One region of the Roseibium sp. RKSG952 genome, then DNA from elsewhere that is predicted to be linked to it. Evidence: riboswitches for the same ligand, from Rfam matches in the RefSeq annotation. Region 1 holds a riboswitch; the other holds the start of a gene.

Region 1 (18,474 bases):
AGTTCAGGTCACGGGCGATCATGTAAATGATGGCTATCTTGATCCCACGCACTCCAAGGCAAACAAAATCAAAGACGGCACCACGATATGGCATCGAACTGGCGATGTGGGTCACTTGGATGAACGGGGCCGTTTGTGGTTGCTGGGTAGACTGGGGAGCGATGTAAGAACCCCGACTGGTCGCACCTTTCCTTTCGCAATCGAAATTGCAGCCCGGCAATGGCCGGGCGTGACAAACAGTGCGCTTATGAACTTCGAAGAAAGCCCCGCTTTATGCATTGAAGGTGACGCGGGTCAGCTATCAAACTGGAGTAGTCTGGCGCAGGAACTGGGTATTGCCAAAGTGATCCACGTGAGAAAAATACCAATGGACAAACGCCACAATTCCAAAGTTGACCGAGTAAAACTTGCTCACTTGTTGGGTTGTTGATCCTCGGTAGTTTCCCTTCCGTGTTCCGACGGGAAACCGCAGTCGAGCACAGTTTTGTACCTGCCGGCTAGTCGGCAGAAAAGTCCAGCAACTTGCAATAACCAACTGCCAGTAGATCTACCCGCCGCACTGAGAGAAAATCTAAGGCGCAGCTTGGGCTCATTAGAGGCATTTGTCGGAACTGATCGGTCTGGGCCAAACCATTTGAGGATTGGATGTAGGAGAACAATAGAACGTATTGATTTGCGTGCGAGGAATCCGATGTCTGTTTTGCGTCCGCGAATGTCGCAAGTATTTCAGCGGTTAAAAGCGGCTGAAATAACTTGGTATTCGTGAGGTGCCGCTGTTTGATTCTCAGGCAGCGGAGAATTGGGAAGCCGGTGTAAGTCCGGCACTGCCCCCGCAACGGTAAGGAAGGTCAGGTTCGACAATCAACCACTGGGACGAGGATCCCGGGAAGGTGTCGCAACCGGGCGCAAGTCCCTTTCAAGTCCGGAAACCAGCCTCTCAGATATGTCAAACCGCGGGTGGCGGTGGGGGCACGGGTTTCGGACGTGATCCTCGCACGCCTCCGGACGGTTCCTCCTTGTCATCTGCCCAAGCAATGCCGCGGGGCGCGGCAGGAGAGCCAGAAGTGAACAATATCCAAAGCCTGTTGGCGCGTCGAAACCCGGGTTATGCTCTGGAACAGGCGTTTTATACCGATCCCGAGATTTTTCAGACCGACCTTGAAACCATCCATTATCGCGACTGGCTGTTTGCCATTCCCGCGTGTGAGTTGGTGAAATCGGGCGACTACGTTACGTACAATGTAGGCGCCTACCGAGTGATTATTGTGCGCGGCTCCGATAACCAGATACGAGCGTTTCACAACACGTGCCGTCATCGCGGTTCGATCATCTGCAAGGCAGCAAAAGGCAATGCGCCGAAGCTGGTTTGCCCGTATCATCAGTGGACCTACGAACTTGACGGCTCATTGCTATGGGCCCGTGACATGGGGCCGGACTTCGATCCCAAACAGCATGGATTGAAGACAGTTCACTGCCGCGAGCTCGCCGGGTTAGTATATATCTGTTTGGCGGATGACGCCCCGGATTTCGATACGTTCGCTAATATCGCGCGCCCCTATCTTGAGCCGCACGATCTCGGGAATGCCAAGGTCGCCTTTGAAAGCTCAATCATCGAGAACGGCAACTGGAAGCTGGTCTGGGAAAACAACCGCGAGTGCTATCACTGTGGCGGCAACCATCCTGCTCTGTGCCGGACTTTTCCTGACGATCCGGGCGTTACAGGGATCGAAGGTGGTGAGACACCAGCCTACATGCAGACCCATTTCGACCGGTGTCAGGCTGCGGGCATGCCATCGCAGTTCTACCTGAATGAAGACGGTCAATACCGTCTGGCGCGTATGCCGCTGAAAGAAGGCGCTGAGAGCTATACGATGGACGGAAAGTCTGCCGTGCGCCGCTGGTTGGGTCGGTCGCCCTTTGCCGATGCGGGATCGCTTTTGAAGTTCCACTATCCGACCACGTGGAACCACTTCCTTGCCGATCACTCGCTTGTTTTCCGAGTCACTCCGATCAGCCCGACAGAGACTGAGGTCACTACCAAATGGTTGGTCAACAAGGACGCGGTTGAAGGCGTAGACTACGACGTGAAACGTCTGACCGAAGTCTGGGTCGCCACGAATGACGAAGATCGCCAGGTGGTCGAGGATAACCAGCAGGGTATCAACAGCCCGGCCTATGTACCTGGTCCGTATTCACCTATTCAGGAATCCGGCGTGCTGCAGTTCGTGGATTGGTATTGCAGCACGTTGTCGGCTCGCCTGGCGCCGGACACAATGGCGGCGGAGTAAGGCTGATGAAAGATCTGAACACGCTCTCTTCGGCCATCTGGCAGGATGGCGAAATGCTGGAATGCGTCTCTGTCGTGCCCGAGATGCCGAACACCGCCAGTTTTTCATTCCGTGCCCCGTCTGGTGCGCAGTTCGCCTATCACCCAGGTCAGTTCCTGACGCTCGAAATCCCAGCTCCGGGTCAACCCGGAGGTGTCGTGCATCGCACCTATACGATCTCATCATCGCCGTCGCGGCCACGGTCGATAACCATCACTGCCAAAGCGCAAGCCGACAGTATCGGAACGCGCTGGATGCTGGACAACCTTCAACCCGGTATGCGCCTCAAGGCCATTGGGCCTGGGGGTCTGTTTACCAACGCCCAAAGCCAGGCAGGAAAGTACCTGCTTATCTCGGCTGGCTCCGGCATCACCCCGATGATGTCGATGACCACCTGTATGTGGGATGAAGGTCGTGATCTGGATGTCGTTTTCATCAATTGCGCCAAACGTCCGTCCGAGATCATCTTTCGGCAGCGGTTAGAGCAGATGGCCAGCCGTACTGATGGTTTGGATCTGAAATTTGTTGTGGAGGAGCCGGATCGCTACCGTCCGTGGACGGGATATCAGGGTCAATTCAACCAGTTGATGCTGGGTCTGATGGCGCCTGATTACCTTGAGCGCGAGGTCTATTGTTGTGGCCCTGAGCCCTTCATGCAGGCGGTGCGGGAAGCTCTGGCTGGTCTTGGCTTTGATATGGACAACTACCATCAGGAGAGCTTTGGCGCGCCGGTAGAAACTGAGGCGGATCTACCTGAGTTGGATGACGTTGTCCTCGACGATGACAGCAATGCCGAGATCCTGTTCGCGACCTCGGGTGTGACTGCCAAAGTAGCCGAAACCGATACGGTCCTCGCCGCCGCGCGCTCGGTTGGTTTGAACATTCCGTCGGGATGTACTTTCGGCGTGTGCGGAACTTGCAAGGTCAAGAAAACCTCTGGCGAGGTTCACATGGTCCACAATGGCGGAATATCGGAAGACGACATCGAGGCGGGCTATATTCTGGCCTGCTGTTCGAACGCTATAGGCAAGGTTGAAGTCGAGGTTTAGGTGGTTCGTGTCACTATCGAAACCGCAGTATGGCTGACACCAGCTGCGGTTTCGATGTGTTGGCTTCGAGTTTGGACAGGTACCTCATCAGGTAGTGTTCGAACGGCTTAAGGTGATCTCAAGATCTATAAATCCAACAAAACTGTGAGCCGGACAGTCCCTGTATGCCTGCCAAGATGATCGCGAAATGATCTCAGGTATTACCAACATCACCAAGTTATACGAGTTTTGCGCGGATGCTTGTCGATGAAACGCAACTTCAAGCATCCGCCGGAAAGACTTCTGTGTGCTTATGACAAGGCATCAGTGCATGCATCAACGCAATCTTCATCAATCGAGTTTTCTGAGGTCGAACCGTAACCGCGGGCAGGTTTTTTGATGGTTTGGGGGTATTTGGGTTTTGTATCAGCGTGCGTGCGGGTTTGTGAAACTGCTGAGCGAACATCATGTGCATTGCTGCGTTGGCCGTGGTCACGCAACGGGCCAGCCATGCACATTCCAGCACTCAGAATAGCGGCGAACGCAGTGACGGAATTAATCAGTGCCTTTTTCATATTTTGGTCCCTTTCGGTTAAGAGCGTTTGGATCAACACAAATTTTTCACACGGGTTCGATGATTGATCAGTGCCCAGGAATGTTCGGATACAAGTCGAATGAACAGCGATGGTCAGAGCCGAAAGCTTTGTTGGGTCCGCCGCGAGAACACATAAACACAGAACCGGGGACAGAAGCAGACATTTTGTCTGTTTGGTTGTTGTTGGCAGTTGTGCCAGCAACGTCAAATGTTTGCGAAACTGACGAACGAACATCCTGTGCAAGCCCGCGTTGACTGTGGTCGCGCAACGGGCCAGCCATGGACATTCCAGCACTCAGAATAATGGCGAATGCGGTGACGGATGTAATCAGAGTCTTTCTCATTTTCTTGGTCCCTTTTGATTGAGCGTGCTTGATACGCTGTGTGTGAAACCAATCTGGCAATCTGCGGCCCGGATTTATTGCGCTGACACGTCAAGGTTTTGAGAAAAGACATCAAGCTGACGCCTGAACACCATTTCGCTTTAGAACTGGACCTCAAAGCCGATGTTCCAGCCGAAGCTGTAGTCATCCGAGCTGCTCCCCAATCCGCTTTCACCGGTGATCTCAGCATAGAACTGCGAGCGATCCGACAGAGGGACATTGCTGCCTAAGGTCAGGACCGCTGTGTCCTGACCGCGCTCGGTGAATACTGTATTTTGCCCAAATACCACCGAAGTCGTGTTGTCGAACGTATGGTAGAAATCGATTTGACCGTAGAGCATTGAGTTGTTTGCTATGGCACGTTCAGCGCGCAGTCCGACCCGGGCTGTTAATGTGTCGCCTTCCACCAGGGATCCGATCCGACCACCCTCGATCCGATCAGGGACATCGTCCATGTCGATATCGCTGTACATGACCTGCACTTGCGAGATGAGCGTCCATTCGTTCTGCAGCTTGAAGGGCTTACCCACTTCAACAGATATCTCATACCCACTGCCGTCGGCATCCATGGCTGCCCCGCCGTTGGGACGTATCTCGCCGTCGAAATACCCATAGCGAAGCTGCCCTTCGACATAGAACTGACTATCCGCTACCCAAAGCGCGCTAAGCGTTGCATCGTAAGCGTCGGCCGAGATATCGGCGTTGGCAAAGTTGGATCCAACGTCCGATGACAGGCTACCGATGCCAAATTCCAGCCCGCCGAACACCTGTCCGCCTGCGACCTCAGCCAAAGGCAAATTCGCACCATAACGAAGGCTGCCGCTGTTCGTATTCATCTCTCCTGCACCGACATCATAGCTGTCGCGTTCACCATTGGTTTCAACCCAGAACGTTGGTCCTGCGGTCGTCGACAACTCAGGCAGCGCCTGGCCGACGGTGAGGGCTTTGGAACCGTTGCTTTGCGTCGCAGTGCGGAACACCTTGATGCTGTTCTCTGATGGACGAATACCCTGTGCAAACCCGCTTAGGCTGTCGCGTGACGGACCGGCCATAGACATTCCGGCACTCATGACAATGGCGAGTGTCATAGCGGATGTGATCATGACGTTTTTCATCTCTCAGTGCCTTTACGCTAAACCTGTTTGGTAGGCTGTGTGTGCAATCAATCTGGCAATCTGCGGCTCAGATTGATTGCGCTGGCACGTCAGGGCTTTGAGAAATGGCATCAATCTAGCGCCCGCTCGCATTTTTCGCAGTGGGACGGTCGCTGTCGGGTAGATGAGGTTACGCCCCCCTCGAACCAGAATAGGTTGACGTTGACAAGCGCAGCCGAGCCCCGGAGTGAAAGACCGGGGCCCGGAGTTATATAGCGACACGTCGCTTTTTTAGGGCTGATCTGCCTGGATCAACACTCGGCTACCGGTAGTTCATCCAGATCAGCTGATCAGACAGGTCGGAACCCGTCGTCTTGCCAAAAATCCAAGTGTAGTTGCCATTGTCCTCAACCGGAATGACTACAACATAAGGCAGTTCCGAGCTCCAGTTCGCGCCAGACGATGTGGATGATGTAAAGGCTTCATAGTACATATCTGCCTTCTTGTATTTGCTGTTTCTTTTTGCAGCGGTTTTGAGAGCTTCCCCCGTAAAACTGCGTTGGCTGTGGTCACGCAGCGGACCGGCCATGGACATTCCAGCACTCAGAGCAATGGTGAGCGCGACGACGGATGTAATCAGTGTCTTCTTCATTTCTTGGTCCCCTTCAGTTGAGCGTGGTTGATACGCTGTGTGTGAGACCAATCTGGCAATCTGCGGTTCAGATTTATTGCGCTGACACGTCAAGCTTTTGTGGAAAGATATCAAGCTAACGCTGGTTTGCGACGGCTCCTGAAATAGGCTCGACCTCAGTCAAGCCAACACTGAATTTGCAACAGCATCTCGCAAAACTGAACTGATGGAAGCCGATAGAATGCGCACTATTGTGGTTCGTACCCCGCGCAGCATTCGATACACCGACATTATTGTAGATCTTCTCTACACCTAACCATTCATGCCTTTGAGAATTCGTTGGTAGAACGCGCCATGTGCATCCTCAACTGCAGGCCTTGCGACCCATTTCCGGTCCAAATTCAGTTCTCCTGCGGGTACGATTTGTTGCGCGATATCGGCTGGTGTGGTTTCGTCAGACGTTCCGTTCTTCCAGTCGTGAAAGGCTGATGAGTATCGAACGACCGCTCCACTCATCGGCAAATCAAGCAACCCGCCCTCGGCAAAGAACGTCAACCCGTCGCCCATTTCCTCCCCAATGAGTTTGAGCCTGTTTCCCAAACGATGTTTGAGGATGGCGACAAACACGATCGCTGCGGAAAACGTGAATTTATCGACAAGCACAACAATCTGCTTACTTGCGCTTTGCGAGATTGCGTCGATTAAGGGCATCGTTAGAAGAAAATCGCCACCGGTGTTTCCGCGAACGTCAATTAATAGGGTTTTGTCCGAGCAGGCGCGCACGTGATCCGCTGCATCTGAGATGGCTTTAGGCAGCGCGCTTTCGCTCGGATCAAAGAAACTTGGCAATGCTATTGATAACCCGAGATCTTGCCAGTCCTTAAACTCCACAAAGGTTTGGGGCTCCCAGGCAGGATCAGCCTTGCCGTGTTCGTTTCTTGGGTAGAGCATCGATCCAGGGACAGTATTTCCATTTTCCACTTTCAGGTTGGTAATCTGCCCATTTTCGCCCTGCACACGATACTCGGTCGTGCCGCTGTTTGACGAAAAACCCAAACGTGTCAGAGCGTAGGGCCAAGCCAGAAGTATCGGTCCGATAACCCGTTTCCTTTGGCACGTTCCCGCCAAAAATTTCTCTGCAATGGCTTCGATTTGGCTCAAAGTTGCACCATTGACTGCGATCAGTTTTCCTCGCGGTGCAGTTATCCCTGGTGGCGCCCCAATAACTTGAACTGAACGCCCCACACTCACGAACCGCAGCGGTAGCACCGAGATCGCATCATTCGGGATCAGCCGTGTGTGTCCATTTTGGGGAAGCGCCAATAGGCGCATCGCGGACATCAGAAAAGCTTCGATAGAGCCCTCCGAAGCGTATCGCCGGGTTTCGCTAATGCAGTTGTCTATCACGGCCCTTTCGATCTGCCGAAAGCTGAGATCGGTTGGCAGGGCAGTTTCTAATATTAGGTCCAGGTCTTCCGTGAGCGACATGTTTCAAGGTGCGCATAGCCGCTCGTCAATGTCCATATTGGCATCGAAATCGACGTTCTCTGCATGCAGGAGTATTGTCGGCTATCTGACGGGGTGAAACGATGGATCATTTGATCTGCAGATTAGGGATGCACTCAATCAAAGAGCGCTTCACATTACACCCCTTCAGAGATTTTTTGCAGTTCGTTGCAACGTCGACATACACCCAATGGACGTCAAACTGCCAATGAAGGCATCTACGGGCGTTGAGTAATCAAATAGCTAAAAAATCTAGTTTCACCGGGTCGCTCAAGGTCTGGTATCCACCAAGAACCGTGGAAGCGAGCAGGAAGCCCGATACTTCACCTTCGGCCGCACATAGCTCTTCGCAAAGCTCTTCAATTGGTCGTTTGTCGTCTAGTCCAGGCCTGTGGCTAGGGCGGTCAAACAATTGGTTCAACAGATCGCTCAGAAACCAACTTCGTCGCACATTAAGAATTCATCTGACTACTCAGATACTCACCTGTTCTACGATAGTGATCGATCAAGTGCTGAGTTGCGCTATCTGCGTCGTGATTTAATGCCGCGTCCAGGATTTGCTGGTGTTCGGCGGCGATGTCTCGCTTTTTGTAGCTCGAACCGCCGGCCGCCAGATAGCGGTAGCGAATGTTCAGGTCGTAAAGCTGCGAACAATACCTTAGCAGTAGCGGCAGTTTTGAATTGGCTAACAAGGCCATATGAAAGGCCTTGTGGGCATCTTCAAAATCGTGCGCCTCGTTCTGGCCAGCTTTTTTCATATGGTGGTGACGCAGGACAAGCCGATCTTCCCAGGCCGCATCCGCATTGGCGATGGAGGCGCGAAGCGCAGTTTCCTCAAGGTTGCATCGCAACAGCAGGATTTCTTCGAAGTTACACTTGCTGACTGGCGCTGCCCGAAATCCGCGCTGATCAATCCGCTCGACCAACATGTCCGAAGTCAAAAGGCTAAGTGCTTCGCGAACCGGGCTTGCGCCGGTATCCAGTAACCCGCGAAGCTGCTCGATCTTGAGCTTTTGTCCAGGAGGTAGCTCGCCGGTCAGGATCATCTCGCGCAGCCTACGATACGCACCATGAGTGGCTGATGTTTCTTTGCCCTCTGTATCAAGCATGGGATCCATATCCGGCTGTTCCTTTTAACCAGCGCAAACTCTTGGGTGCTCTTAGCTGAGGGCACTCGTTCCAGTCGATAGGCCAATTGAAACGTTCAGCGAGCCTTCGTTGATCATCCAACGTCGAAGTACAAAGCTGCGCGCTCCGCTTTTGTGCATGGGGTCGTCCTCGGCCAGCTTTCGGGCGGCTTCAAGATTGTCGGCGCGATAGATGATCAAGCCCATGCCTTGCATATGTTCCCCGGTTTCATCCGACATAGGTCCGGCAAAAGCCAGCTGCCCCGAACGCTCAAGCCGCGCCTGATACGCTAAGTGATCTGGAAGCGAAGCCTTTACATCTTCCGGGGTTTTGGCCGGTGTGCTGTGTGCAACGTAAAGCTCCAAAGCAAGTGCGCCACGGTTTTTTGCTTCTGATTTATAGTCTGACCAGGCGACCATCGGCACTCTCCAAAAATATCGATATTATTTGACATAATGCAAAATAGTCGGCAAAAATCAAGCGAACTGAGATGGATGGTGAAAATGAAATACCTGGTGGGAGAGACTTCGGAAGGCACAGCGGTTTTTGCTGTAAACGGCGAAAACGCAGTGAATCTAACGGCTTTGGACCCTGCTGTCGGTTCGGATTTGATGGGTTTGATAGCCAAGCCCGAACTGGCCGACTCACTTGCCAGCAAAATTGACGCCGCAGACACTGTGCCCGTGTCTTCCATCACTCCGGCATTGCCCGTTGCCGCTCCTGGAACGATCATTTGCATGGGGTTGAACTACACGGACCACATCAAGGAAGGCGGGTATGACATCCCGGAATATCCGACGCTGTTCATGCGCGGGAAGAACTCGATCATGGCGGCAGGGCAACCTATGGTGCGGCCTGCCTGTTCCGAGAAGCTCGACTACGAAGCCGAACTTATGCTGATCGTTGGAAAACGCGGCCGCCGTATCTCGGAAGAGGCTGCGTTGGACTATGTTTTTGGCTACACCGTGTTCAATGACGGGTCACTGCGAGATTATCAGCGCAAAACCGTTCAATGGACGCCCGGCAAAAACTTTGATGACACAGGTGCGATCGGTCCATTCACTGTAACGCCAGACGAACTGCCCGAAGGAGCGTCAGGTCTGAAGATCGAAAGCCGTGTGGGCGATGAAATCCTTCAAAGCTCGAACACTGCCAACATGATATGGGGCGTTCGTCAGGTCCTAGCGACGATTTCAGAGTACACCACTCTTGAGCCCGGAGACCTTATTGCTCTGGGAACACCGCCTGGTGTCGGGCACGCCAAAAAGCCCAATCCCCGTTGGTTGAAGCCCGGCGAAACCGTTGAGGTCGAGATTGAAGGCATTGGAATTTGCGCCAGCCCAATCATTGACGAAAAAGACGCCAAGTCCAAGGTGGCCGCAGCATGAGCGCACCAACCGGAGCAGAGCTGGAGGCACTTCGCGCCAAGGCGCAGCAAGATCACCGCGATCTGCGCGAGCGCATTCCACGCTTGTCGGATGACGCGATCGCCTTGATCCTGCGCGAATCCAGATCGCACTACGCGTGGACCAACAAGCCTGTTTCTGACGACATACTTGAAGAGATCTACGACATCACGATCAACGGCGCGACCAGCATGAATACGTTGCCCGCACGCTTCGTTTTCGTGAAAAGTCCTGAAGGGAAAGAGCGGCTTGCAAAGTCTTTAAAGCCGAAGAATGTACCAAAGATGATGGATGCTCCGGTCACGGCGATCATTGCCTATGACATGGACTTCTGGAAGGAATTGCCTTTTCTTTTCCCGCACGAAGACCGACGGCCATTATTTGAAGGCAATCCCGAATATGTAGCCGATACAGCGTTTCGCAATGGAACACTTCAGGGCGCTTACTTCATGATCGCCGCCCGAGCGGTCGGGTTGGATGTCGGTGCGATGTCAGGCTTTTCGAACAAAATTGTCGACGAGGAATTCTTTGCAGGAACGACGCTCAAGTCGAACTTCTTGTGCAATCTGGGTTACGCAGATGAAACAGGATTGTTTCACAAGCTGCCGCGCTTCCCATTCGAAAAGGTTTGCTCTTATGCATGAGGAGGTGACGCTGTGGCTATGAAAGTAAAACCTGTCGTGACGTACCGCACGACAGCTCAGTGCCCGACTCATGCGCGGACTGAGATACCAATTCGCGATCTTGATGTTGTTGTCGATGAACCCGTCGAACGCGGCGGGACAAATCTTGGTCCGTCTCCGACCGAAACCGCAATGGCAGCCCTGATCGCCTGTACGAATGTCATCGGGCACAAGAACGCACATCGGTTGGGAGTTGACCTCGGCAGTGTGACAATCGACGCGAAATGCAGGTTGGACCGGCGTGGTGTGCTGATGGAAGAGGAGATCGATGTTCCGTTTCCGGAAATCGAACTCACCGTGAATTGTGAGACGCACGCCAGTCAGGAGGAGCTGACACGCGTGGGCGAGGAGACAGCTAAATATTGCGCCATCGCAAAACTGTTTGAAGCGGCAGGCACGGACCTGACCGTCAACTGGGTCAAAGCTAAAAAATAAAAAAGATCCAACTTTCTGGGAGGAGAGAAATGAAAAACTGGACCAAACGCAGCCTAGCGGGCGCTGCTCTGGCAGGCGTCATGGCGATGCCCCTCGCGGCAGAAGAGACCATCTCTGCCGTCGTAATTGATGGCTATCCCGACCGCGCGTTGTGGGTGAAAGAATTCACCAACTTCTTCATTCCAGAAGTAGACAAACGGCTGGGTGATTCCGGCAACTATAAGATGAACTGGCAAGAGAACTACGGCGGTTCAATCGTTAAGCCGAAAGGCGTTCTGGAAGGGATTCAGCTTGGCCTTGGCGACATTGGTATCGTCACAACCATCTTCCATTCCTCGAAACTGCCCAGTCAGGGCATTTCGGGTTCGACACCCTTCGTGGCGTCGGATTCCCGCGCTGTGGCCAAGGCTGTGGATGAAATTGCACGCGAGTATCCTGCGATGCAGAATGAGTTTGCGGCTCAGAACCAAGTCTATCTGGCGACTGGCGTTGTTCTCGACACGTATCAGATTTTCTGCACAGAGCCGGTCTCTTCGGTTACCGATCTTGAAGGTCGTAAGATCGCCGGTGCAGGTCTTAACTTGCGTTACCTTGAAGGTATAAAGGATGCGGCAGGCGTGCGCGGAGGCCTGACCGATTTTTATAATATGCTTCAAACCGGCCTCGTCGATTGCGGCATGCTTTGGCCCGAAGCTGCAAAGACGTTCAAGATCGCGGAAGTGGCCCCATACATGCTCAAGGCTGATCTGGGGGCCGTGAATTCCAAGACCATCACCGTCAATGCCGACTACTGGGCAGGCCTGCCGGACGAAGTCAAAGACGTGTTGAAGGCCGTCGCCATTGATTACCGGGACCACGTCGCAGGTATCGCAATGGACCGGGCTGCTGCTTCGCGGGACGCATACGTTGAAGCGGGTGGAACCATCGTCGAAGTTTCAGACGAAGACCGTGCCGCCTGGGCAAACGCCATGCCGAATGTCGCACAGGAATGGGCTGCGACGCTGAACGACAACGGTGAGCAGGGAACAGAAATGCTGGCTGCCTATCTCGGTAAGCTTCAAGATGCCGGTTTCACCGGTGTGCGTGACTGGACGGCTGAATAACCGGCCGGCGATCCACGAAAGGGGCCATTTATGCTGAAGACCGCAGTTGCTGGCTTGTCGCGGGTCGCCAATTCGCTCGCAATCGCCGCCAACGCATTGGGAACACTTGTCGTCCTTGCATTGGTGGTCATTCTGAACATTGACGTGATTGCGCGCGGTCTTTTTTCGGCTCCGCTGCGCGGAACATATGAGATGGTGCAATTCTCGGTCGTGATGATCGTCTTTCTGCAATTGGCAGACGTTGTAAGAGTGGATCGGTTGACACGCTCGGACGGGTTTCTGAACTTGCTGCACCATCGACGCCCCGGTCTGACCGCGAATCTGAGGCGGATTATCAACGCGATTTCGGCCATCTTCATGGGCCTAATTGCCTATGTGACCTTCCCGGAATTCCTGCATATGTGGGAAACGCAGGACTACTTCGGAGTTCCGGGTCTTTTCACACTGCCATGGTGGCCGGTCAAACTGGTCATCGCGTGCGGTACTGCGCTTGCCTGCGTGATCTTCCTGCTCAAGGTCGTCACGGCGCAGGACCGCCCGCAACTTATTCGCACCCCAGAGCATGACGAGGCCGCAGAATGACGCCGATTGAGATTGGCCTGATCTCGGTCGTTGCCATCGTCTTTCTGATTTACGCGGGCGTCTACATTCCGATTGCTTTAGGCGTGGTCTCCTTCGTGTCGATCTGGCTGATGCGGGACAACTTCACGCTTGCGCTCAACCTGCTGAAGGTTGCGGTGGGCGACAGCGCGATGGAATACAGTTTCGCGACAATCCCTCTGTTTACCTTTATGGGGCTCATCGTTTCAAAAGCGGGACTAGGCAGGGATATTTACGAGGTCATGACCATGCGATTTCGCAAGGTCAAAGGCGGTATCGGAATGGCGACCGTCGGAGCAAATGCCGTGTTTGCGGCCGTTACCGGGTCGTCCATTGCGTCCGCATCCGTGTTCACCAAGGTCTCGGTCCCGCAGATGATGGCGCAGGCATATAATCCACGTTTTGCGGTTGGGGTTGTGGCCGGGTCGTCGGTTTTGGGGATGATTATTCCACCCTCGGCGATGCTGATCATCTATTCCTTTGTCGCCGAACAGTCCGTAGGGGACATGTTTCTGGCGGGAGTAATACCCGGTATCATGCTGGCGATAGCTTATGTGGGCGCGATCTGGTTGATGGGCCGCTTCACACCTGCATTTGTGGGCGGCCGGGTCGTCGACGACACCGAATGGATGTCCGGACGCGAGATCGCATCCAAGACCTTGCCCACATTGTTCATTATCACGGTAGTGCTCGGTGGCATTTACACAGGATGGCTAACCGCTGTCGAGGCGGGTGCCGCCGGGGCACTGGTTGCGCTCGTGATCGCAGTCGTACGCAAGTCCATGACACCAAGAGCGTTCTGGGACGCGTTGCTGGAAACCGGTCACATTACAGCCGCGATCTTGTTCCTGATTACAGCAGCTTCAATTTACAGCCGCATGCTGGGACTGGCCGGGCTGCCCAATCAGTTGCAGGACCTGCTTGCAGGGAACTCGGCGTCCTTCTGGTCGATAATGTTGCTTTACGTTTTGTTGATGCTTTTTCTAGGGACTTTGCTGGATACTGCATCGATCATCCTGATCGTCGTCCCGTTGTTCTTGCCCATGGCCGAAGCCCTGGACATGTCGCTGATCTGGTTCGGGATCATCACCGTGGTCGGCGCCGAAATCGGACTTTTGACCCCGCCGCTAGGTATATCCTGTTTCGTCATCAAATCGACGATCAACGATGACCGAATATCGCTCAAGGATGTGTTCATGGGCGCACTTCCCTTTGCGTTCGTGATGCTGATCGTCCTGTTTATTCTGATCGAGTTCCCGATCCTCAGCCTTGCCCTGATTTAAGGAGGCCAAGATGCGCTCTGTCACCAAAGACAATATCACTGACGTGTTCATGGGTTATCTTTCCAAAGACACCGATCCACGGACACGTGAAATCATGGGCTCCCTGGTCAAACACCTCCACGACTTCGCGCGGGAAACCAACCTAACGCATGACGAGTGGCGCTCCGGGATTGCGCTTCTGGAGGGATGTGCCGCCGTGGAATCCGAGGACAGGCATGAGTTCGTGTTGGCCTCGGACGTGTTGGGCCTGTCCTCATTGGTGGACATGCTACATTCCAGTCCGGAAGCAACAAGTTCATCTGTGCTTGGTCCTTTTCACGTGTCCGGCGCGCCCGCGCTGCCAGTCGGTGGGGATATGAAGCGCCACTATGGTGGGCCGGTGTTGCTCGCCGAAGGCGTAATCCGAGACGCTGAAGGCAATCCCATTGCCGGAGCAGAGCTCGACATCTGGCAAACTGCGCCAAATGGAATGTATGCAAGTCAGGATGAAGAGCAGGACACATACTCTTTTCACGGCTTAATGACGGTTGGCGCCGACGGGCGTTACGCGTTCACGACCGTGAAGCCGGTGGAGTACACGGTGCCGTCCGACGGGCCAGTTGGCGACATACTGCGCGCTTGCGGCCGCCATCCTTGGAGGCCCTCACACCTCCATTTTATCGTCAAGGCTCCGGGGTACCGATCTCTGGTGACCGAAATTTTCCCGGATGATGACCCCTATCTGGATCAGGATACGGTGTTTGGTGTTCGGGACGATCTGGTGATGACCTATGTTGAACGGCCAGTTTCAGAATTTCCGGATGGCATGGAACTTTCCGGTAAGATCACCGAGCCTTTCTTGCACGTGAATTTTGACGTGAGGCTTGCCAGAGGTTGAACGATATTGAGGAGGCTTGAGGTGCTGAAACATATCTTCATTTTAGGTGCCGTGCTGTTTTGCAGTACTGCTATCGCAGAAGAGCGCCCGATCTTTGACGCGCATATTCATTACAGCCACGATGCCGTCAAACTGGTTCCTCCTGAACAGGTGGCCAAAATCCTTCGGGATGCGGGAGTTCGTAAAGCCCTGGTCTCCAGCTCGGATGACAATGGCACTCAACTATTGTTGGCCGCAGCACCAGATATCGTTGTTCCGGCACTGCGCCCTTACCGTCGCCGCGGTGAGATCAACACCTGGATGCACGATGAAACTGTAATCGACTATTTGGAAGCAAATCTGTCCAAGAACGAATACCAAGCCATCGGTGAATTCCACGCCTATGGAGACGACATCGAAACGCCGGTTATCCAACGCATGATCGCACTTGCAAAGGAGAAGAACCTAATCCTGCACCACCACGGTGATCGCGAGGCCGTCGACTTGATTTTCGAAACCTGGCCAGAGGCGCGGGTTTTGTGGGCCCATTCTGGCTTTGACGACCCAGCTAGTGTTGTCGATGCTCTAGATACCTATCCTAGGCTTTGGGCCGATCTGGCATTTCGTTCGGACATGGTCTCACGAGGCAGTATCGACCCGAATTGGAAAGCTGCGTTCGAAGCCCATCCTGATCGGTTCATGGTCGGAACAGATACGTTCGCACCGGAACGTTGGTATTACGTAGGCCCTCATGCTGATTTTTCGCGCGAATGGCTGGATTTGCTTCCGGACCAGATCGCGGACAACATTGCGTATGCCAATGCGGAACGTATGCTGGCATCAGAATGATCCGCTGGGTTGCCTTGTTTCTAATATCTTCCGGCATGGCTGTTGCTTGTGAAGCGACAGGGCAGCGATTGAGTTCCGAAGTTCTAGACGCACCCGAAGTGCATATGGTCGTGGATGAAGTCCCTTTGGCCCAACCATTTTCCATTCTGATTTCAGTCTGCGATGAAATTGCCATCGACACGCTTCGTGTCGATGCAACCATGCCTGCTCACCAACACGGGATGAACTACGTCCCTAAGGTCACAGAGTTAGGCGACGGGTTGTTCCGTGTCGATGACATGTTGTTTCACATGCCGGGTTTATGGGAGCTGCAAGTTGATGTTGGCTTCGGTGGGGAACCGGTATCGTACACGTCCGAAGTTGAGTTGAAATGAAGGTGTTGCTGACAGCTGCGCTAATAGTCCTGACGGGTTCAGTGCACGCAGAAGTCCTGTTGACTGAAGACGAAATTCAACAAACGCTGTCCTTCGGGCCATGGCCACCATCCGTCTCCTCGGATCCAAGCAACAGGGTTTCAAACGATGTCAGAGCGATCGCGCTCGGAGAGGCATTGTTCAATGATCCGGTGTTGTCCGTCGACGGAGCATTTGCCTGCGCGAGCTGTCACGATCCTGGGCAGGCATTTACCACGTCCGAGGCCCGGGCGCTTGGTCGTGTCCTGTTAGATCGGAATACTCCATCACTGAGAAATCTGGCCGGTCTCCGCTGGTATGGATGGGGCGGCAAGAGCGACAACCTTTGGGCAGCCAGTTTGCATCCGATCATCCAAGAACAAGAGATGGCGCACAGTAAAGAGAGTTTAAAATCGGCCATTTTTGAGAGTGCCTATATTGATGATTTTGAAGCTATTTTCGGTGGCATCCAGAACCAAGAACCAGAACTTGTGCTGGTCAATACTGCCAAAACCATATCGGCCTATCTGGAGACATTAACTACCGACCGGACACAGTTTGACGACTTTCGTGATGCCCTGGAACAACGTGATCTGGCGGCAGCGTCGAACTATCCCGAAGCCGCCCAGCGAGGTTTACAGCTCTTTCTAGGGCGCGGGAATTGTGTGTTTTGCCACAACGGTCCGAGATTTTCTAACAACGAGTTCCACGACGCCGGCGTGCCCTATTTTTTGAACGAAACCGAAGTCGACGAAGGGCGATTCCGTGGGCTGAATTTTTTACTATCCAGCCCGTACACCTTGGACGGCGTATGGAACGATGATCCAGATAAGCAAGGCGCTTGGGCGGTTCGCAGCGTGCGCAGAAGCCATTCTGATTTTGGAACCTTTCGTACGCCCAGCCTGCGTGGAGTGGCCGAAACCGCGCCTTACATGCATGACGGCAGTCTGGTCGATTTGGATGCCGTCATCAGGCACTACAGCGAGATCGATACGGAAAGGTTGCACGCCGATGGTGAAGCCGTACTTGCCGAACTCAATTTGTCTGAGCAGGAGATTGCAGACTTAGTTGCATTTCTTGGAACACTGTCGAGCTCGCCTTAGCACCAGTCTTATTGAAATGTTTGATGTATATTGGCGGCTGTCTCTAGCAGCGCTTGTTCGATTTTGTCTTTTTGCCTTGAGAACCGCGTCGTTGGTACCGGTATCGAGATCGCGTGCAGATCCCCGACCCAATCGACGAAAGAGAACCCTATTGCCGACACTCCGGCAGAATGTTCGTCCAAATCATAAGCGAGGCCGTTTTCTCGGGTCATGTCCAGCTCGGACAAGAACTCATCCAAGTTCCTCTGTACACCATTCCGGTCCCATTCATTTCGAATCAGCTTGATCGCATCCTCTTTATCGAGCTGCGCGAGGCACGCTTTACCATTCGCCGTGGTGGTCAATGGAAAAACTTCTCCAACTTGCGAGACCGTCGTCAAACGATAAACACCGGGAACCTGATCCAAAAAAACCATACCGATGCCACGCATAACCGCGAGGTCTGTCGTCTCTCCGGTCTTTTGCGTCAGCTCTGTCAACAGAAGCCGGCAGTGTTCGACAATGTTGTAGTGAGCCGCACCTGCGAGGACGCTCAATTCAGGGCCAAGCCGTAACCCACCGCCATTCGCGTCGGCAATAACAAACTTCTCTTCCGCGAGGGCGCTTGTGATTCTTTGTACCGTAGAGCGGGGCAGGCCAACGCGTTCGGCAATTTTCCCCAAGCTCATCCCAGATTGGCTTTCCTTCAAAACACGCAGAATTGAAGCTGCTCTCGAAATGACTTGAATGCCAACTTTATCATTTTTATCAGACATTTACACTTCTCTATCGTTTCTTGACGACGCCGTTCCGGGTAACAAACACCTTCGCAAGGTGTACCACTATACGATGCAAGTCAACCGTATAGTGAGTTTATAGTTGACCGCGATGCGGTGCGCATGCATCATCATTCGGGACAGGTGGGGAGGCCACCCAGACAATTGAAAATGCAGAAAACGCCGCATCACCGGCGAACAGAGGAGATATGCCCAATGGTTGAAATCCGCGGCATTGAGTTTCAGGCAAACACCGACAATGACATGGGGCTCGAGTTTTACAACCTGAGCCACAGATACGGGTTTCAGTGTCCGAA
Region 2 (2,550 bases), on a different contig from region 1:
CGCCACCGCGTTCGATCACCATGGCACCCAACCGTTTCACCTCGGCCTCATCTGTGGTGGACATCTCCATCCAGATCTTGCCCGGACCAACCTCTGGCAGCATTTCCTGCATCACGGCATCCGATGCCGCAGGGGATGGCAAGCAGGTGATAACCGCATCACAATCCCGCATCAGTTGCGTCGGACCTTCAGCAGCCTTGGCACCCTGCGCAACAAATTCAGCAACCAGATCCGGGTTCAGATCATGAACTGTCAAATCAACCCCGTTGCGCAGCAACGAACCCGAGAGCTTACCCCCCACATTCCCCAGACCGATAAATCCAACCTTCATTGCGAATCCTCCCTATGGGCTATGCCCGAACCGTTTTCACGCGGAGTATCCTCCTTGATAACCTGCAAATGAAACGAATAATAATCGAGCTTATGGGCAAAAATTTTTGGTGATAAATGGATCGTCTACCAAACCCCTCTTGGCTGCGTAGTTTCGAAGCTGCCGCTCGGCATCTGAATTTCACTGCAACCGCGCAAGAGCTGGGTCTGACACAAACCGCAGTATCCCTGCATATCCGTTCATTGGAAGCCGAGTTGGGCCAACCTCTTTTCACTCGGCAGGCAAGACGACTGGAATTGACCGAGCTTGGCCAATCCTATGCTTTGACCGTTCGGCGCGCTCTGTCTGACATAACCCTTTCGACCAACAGTTTGTTTGGCCCAGCGTCTCAGCAGACGCTGACCATTCGCGCGGCAATTTCAACCATGACTTATTGGCTGGCTGCCGAACTACCTGAATTCGCCAGCCAACATCCCGACATCCCTGTGCGATTGGTGACTCACATCTGGAATGACACCATGGGTTCCAGCGATGTGGATATCGATATTCGTCTGGGCTATGGCGACTGGCCGGGGCTCAGGGCAGAGAAACTTTCGGATGAATTCCTTGTTCCGGTTTGCAGATCCGGCACCACAGCGCCAAGCAAGGCAGAGTTCCGTGAAAGTCCTCTGATCCATATCCTTGGGTATGAAGACAACTGGGCGCGATACTTTGAAGCGCATGGCATTCACCAGCCCGAACTTCAGTCGCAATATTCGGCAGATACCACGGTCACCGCGTTGCAACTTGTGATGGCGGGAGCAGGCTACGCCACAATCCTTGAACGCTTTGCCCGGAATGCGATTGCGCAGGGTGCGCCCCTGCAGATCGCCGGACCACCGATTCCCTTTGCTCAGTCCCATTACCTGATCCGCTCAGACGGCGCGACCCGCCCGACGGCCTCTGCCCGCCTCTTTGAGACCTGGTTGCAAGAACGGATCAAAGCGGATGCCGCTGACTGACCACTGCAAGTCGCTTTTCCATCTCGGTGATCTGAGAGCGCCTCCATTCGCTTGACAACGCCCCTTTGCTTGCCGCATGTCCCTTTCGTTGGTGTCTGTGCAAGCAGATGAAAAGGGAATGCATCAGCGGTATGGAATGCCGTCAAATGCAGCCGCCCCCGCGACCGTGACCGGAGAAGGTGCCCAAAGCCACTGGCCTGCAGGCCGGGAAGGCAGGACACCTGCCAGAGGATACCTCTGACATCCGCAAGCCGGGAGACCTGCCAACGCCCGAAGACCAGACCGGACGGGGTGTTCCGGTGTCGGGCCAAGGCCCGCGCATACCCCGTCCCCCGAAAACCGTGAAGGGGGGATGAGAGACGTGACCGAGACGACACCAGTTGAACTGCTGGTCTGCACCACCTGTCGGCGTGGCCTTCCTATCGAGGAAGATGACCAGCGCCCCGGCACATTATTGCATAAAGCGCTGACCGAGGCCGAGCTGCCAGATGGCATTGATCTTAAGGCCGTTGAATGCCTTTCGAACTGCGATCAGGGGTGTTCGATCGTACTGCGTGGCGGACCATCCCGCTGGACCTTTGTGTATGAGAACCTCAACGAAACCGACCACGTCGAGACCATCGTCGAAGGCGTCACCAAATATCTCGCCACCGAAGACGGCCTTGTGAAATGGCGCGAGCGCCCTGAACATTTCCGCAAAAACTGTGCGGCCCGCATTCCCCCGATTGGAGCCCTGAAATGAGCAACCTCGAAAAACTTCCCGTTACTGTAATCACCGGCTTTCTGGGCTCGGGCAAAACCACACTGGTCAAGCACCTGATGCAGAACCCGCAGGGCAAACGTCTGGCCGTTGTTGTCAATGAATTCGGTGACGTTGGCGTCGATGGCGACATCCTGAAATCCTGCGCCATTCCCGATTGCCCGGCGGAAAACATCATGGAACTGGCAAATGGCTGCATCTGCTGCACCGTGGCCGATGATTTCATCCCAACTATCGAAGCGCTGATGGCGCTGGAACCGCGTCCCGATCACATCCTGATTGAAACCTCCGGACTCGCGCTGCCCAAGCCGCTGCTGAAGGCATTCGACTGGCCGGATATCCGTTCCAAGATCACCGTTGACGGCGTGATCGCTCTGGCCGATGCCGAGGCCGTGGCCGCCGGTCGCTTTGCTCCGAATGTCGAAGCCGTGGATGCACAGCGCTTGGCTGACGACTCG

Evidence for each region. A riboswitch is a leader RNA that binds a small molecule or an ion and turns the genes downstream of it on or off. The one in region 1 is predicted to bind cobalamin.
Region 2: another riboswitch for cobalamin. It lies ahead of E1297_RS48280 (DUF1636 family protein); the one in region 1 lies ahead of E1297_RS45425 (aromatic ring-hydroxylating dioxygenase subunit alpha).

What each region holds. Positions count from the first base shown of each region.
Region 1 is NZ_SMMF01000962.1:281,498-299,971, forward strand. It holds gene E1297_RS45420 (AMP-binding protein) at 1-430, shown strand, start outside; cobalamin riboswitch at 749-953, shown strand; gene E1297_RS45425 (aromatic ring-hydroxylating dioxygenase subunit alpha) at 1,035-2,288, shown strand; gene E1297_RS45430 (hybrid-cluster NAD(P)-dependent oxidoreductase) at 2,294-3,376, shown strand; gene E1297_RS45435 (hypothetical protein) at 3,667-3,930, opposite strand; gene E1297_RS45440 (autotransporter domain-containing protein) at 4,435-5,436, opposite strand; gene E1297_RS45445 (hypothetical protein) at 5,750-6,079, opposite strand; gene E1297_RS45450 (peptidase S41) at 6,371-7,546, opposite strand; gene E1297_RS45455 (GntR family transcriptional regulator) at 8,017-8,682, opposite strand; gene E1297_RS45460 (YciI family protein) at 8,725-9,111, opposite strand; gene E1297_RS45465 (fumarylacetoacetate hydrolase family protein) at 9,196-10,080, shown strand; gene E1297_RS45470 (malonic semialdehyde reductase) at 10,077-10,742, shown strand; gene E1297_RS45475 (OsmC family protein) at 10,761-11,216, shown strand; gene E1297_RS45480 (C4-dicarboxylate TRAP transporter substrate-binding protein) at 11,246-12,319, shown strand; gene E1297_RS45485 (TRAP transporter small permease subunit) at 12,350-12,901, shown strand; gene E1297_RS45490 (TRAP transporter large permease) at 12,898-14,202, shown strand; gene E1297_RS45495 (dioxygenase) at 14,213-15,079, shown strand; gene E1297_RS45500 (amidohydrolase family protein) at 15,101-15,907, shown strand; gene E1297_RS45505 (FixH family protein) at 15,904-16,281, shown strand; gene E1297_RS45510 (cytochrome-c peroxidase) at 16,341-17,402, shown strand; gene E1297_RS45515 (IclR family transcriptional regulator) at 17,411-18,157, opposite strand; gene E1297_RS45520 (cyclase family protein) at 18,374-18,474, shown strand, end outside.
Region 2 is NZ_SMMF01000963.1:430,054-432,603, forward strand. It holds gene E1297_RS48270 (NAD(P)-dependent oxidoreductase) at 1-331, opposite strand, end outside; gene E1297_RS48275 (LysR substrate-binding domain-containing protein) at 448-1,332, shown strand; cobalamin riboswitch at 1,405-1,615, shown strand; gene E1297_RS48280 (DUF1636 family protein) at 1,694-2,074, shown strand; gene cobW (cobalamin biosynthesis protein CobW) at 2,071-2,550, shown strand, end outside.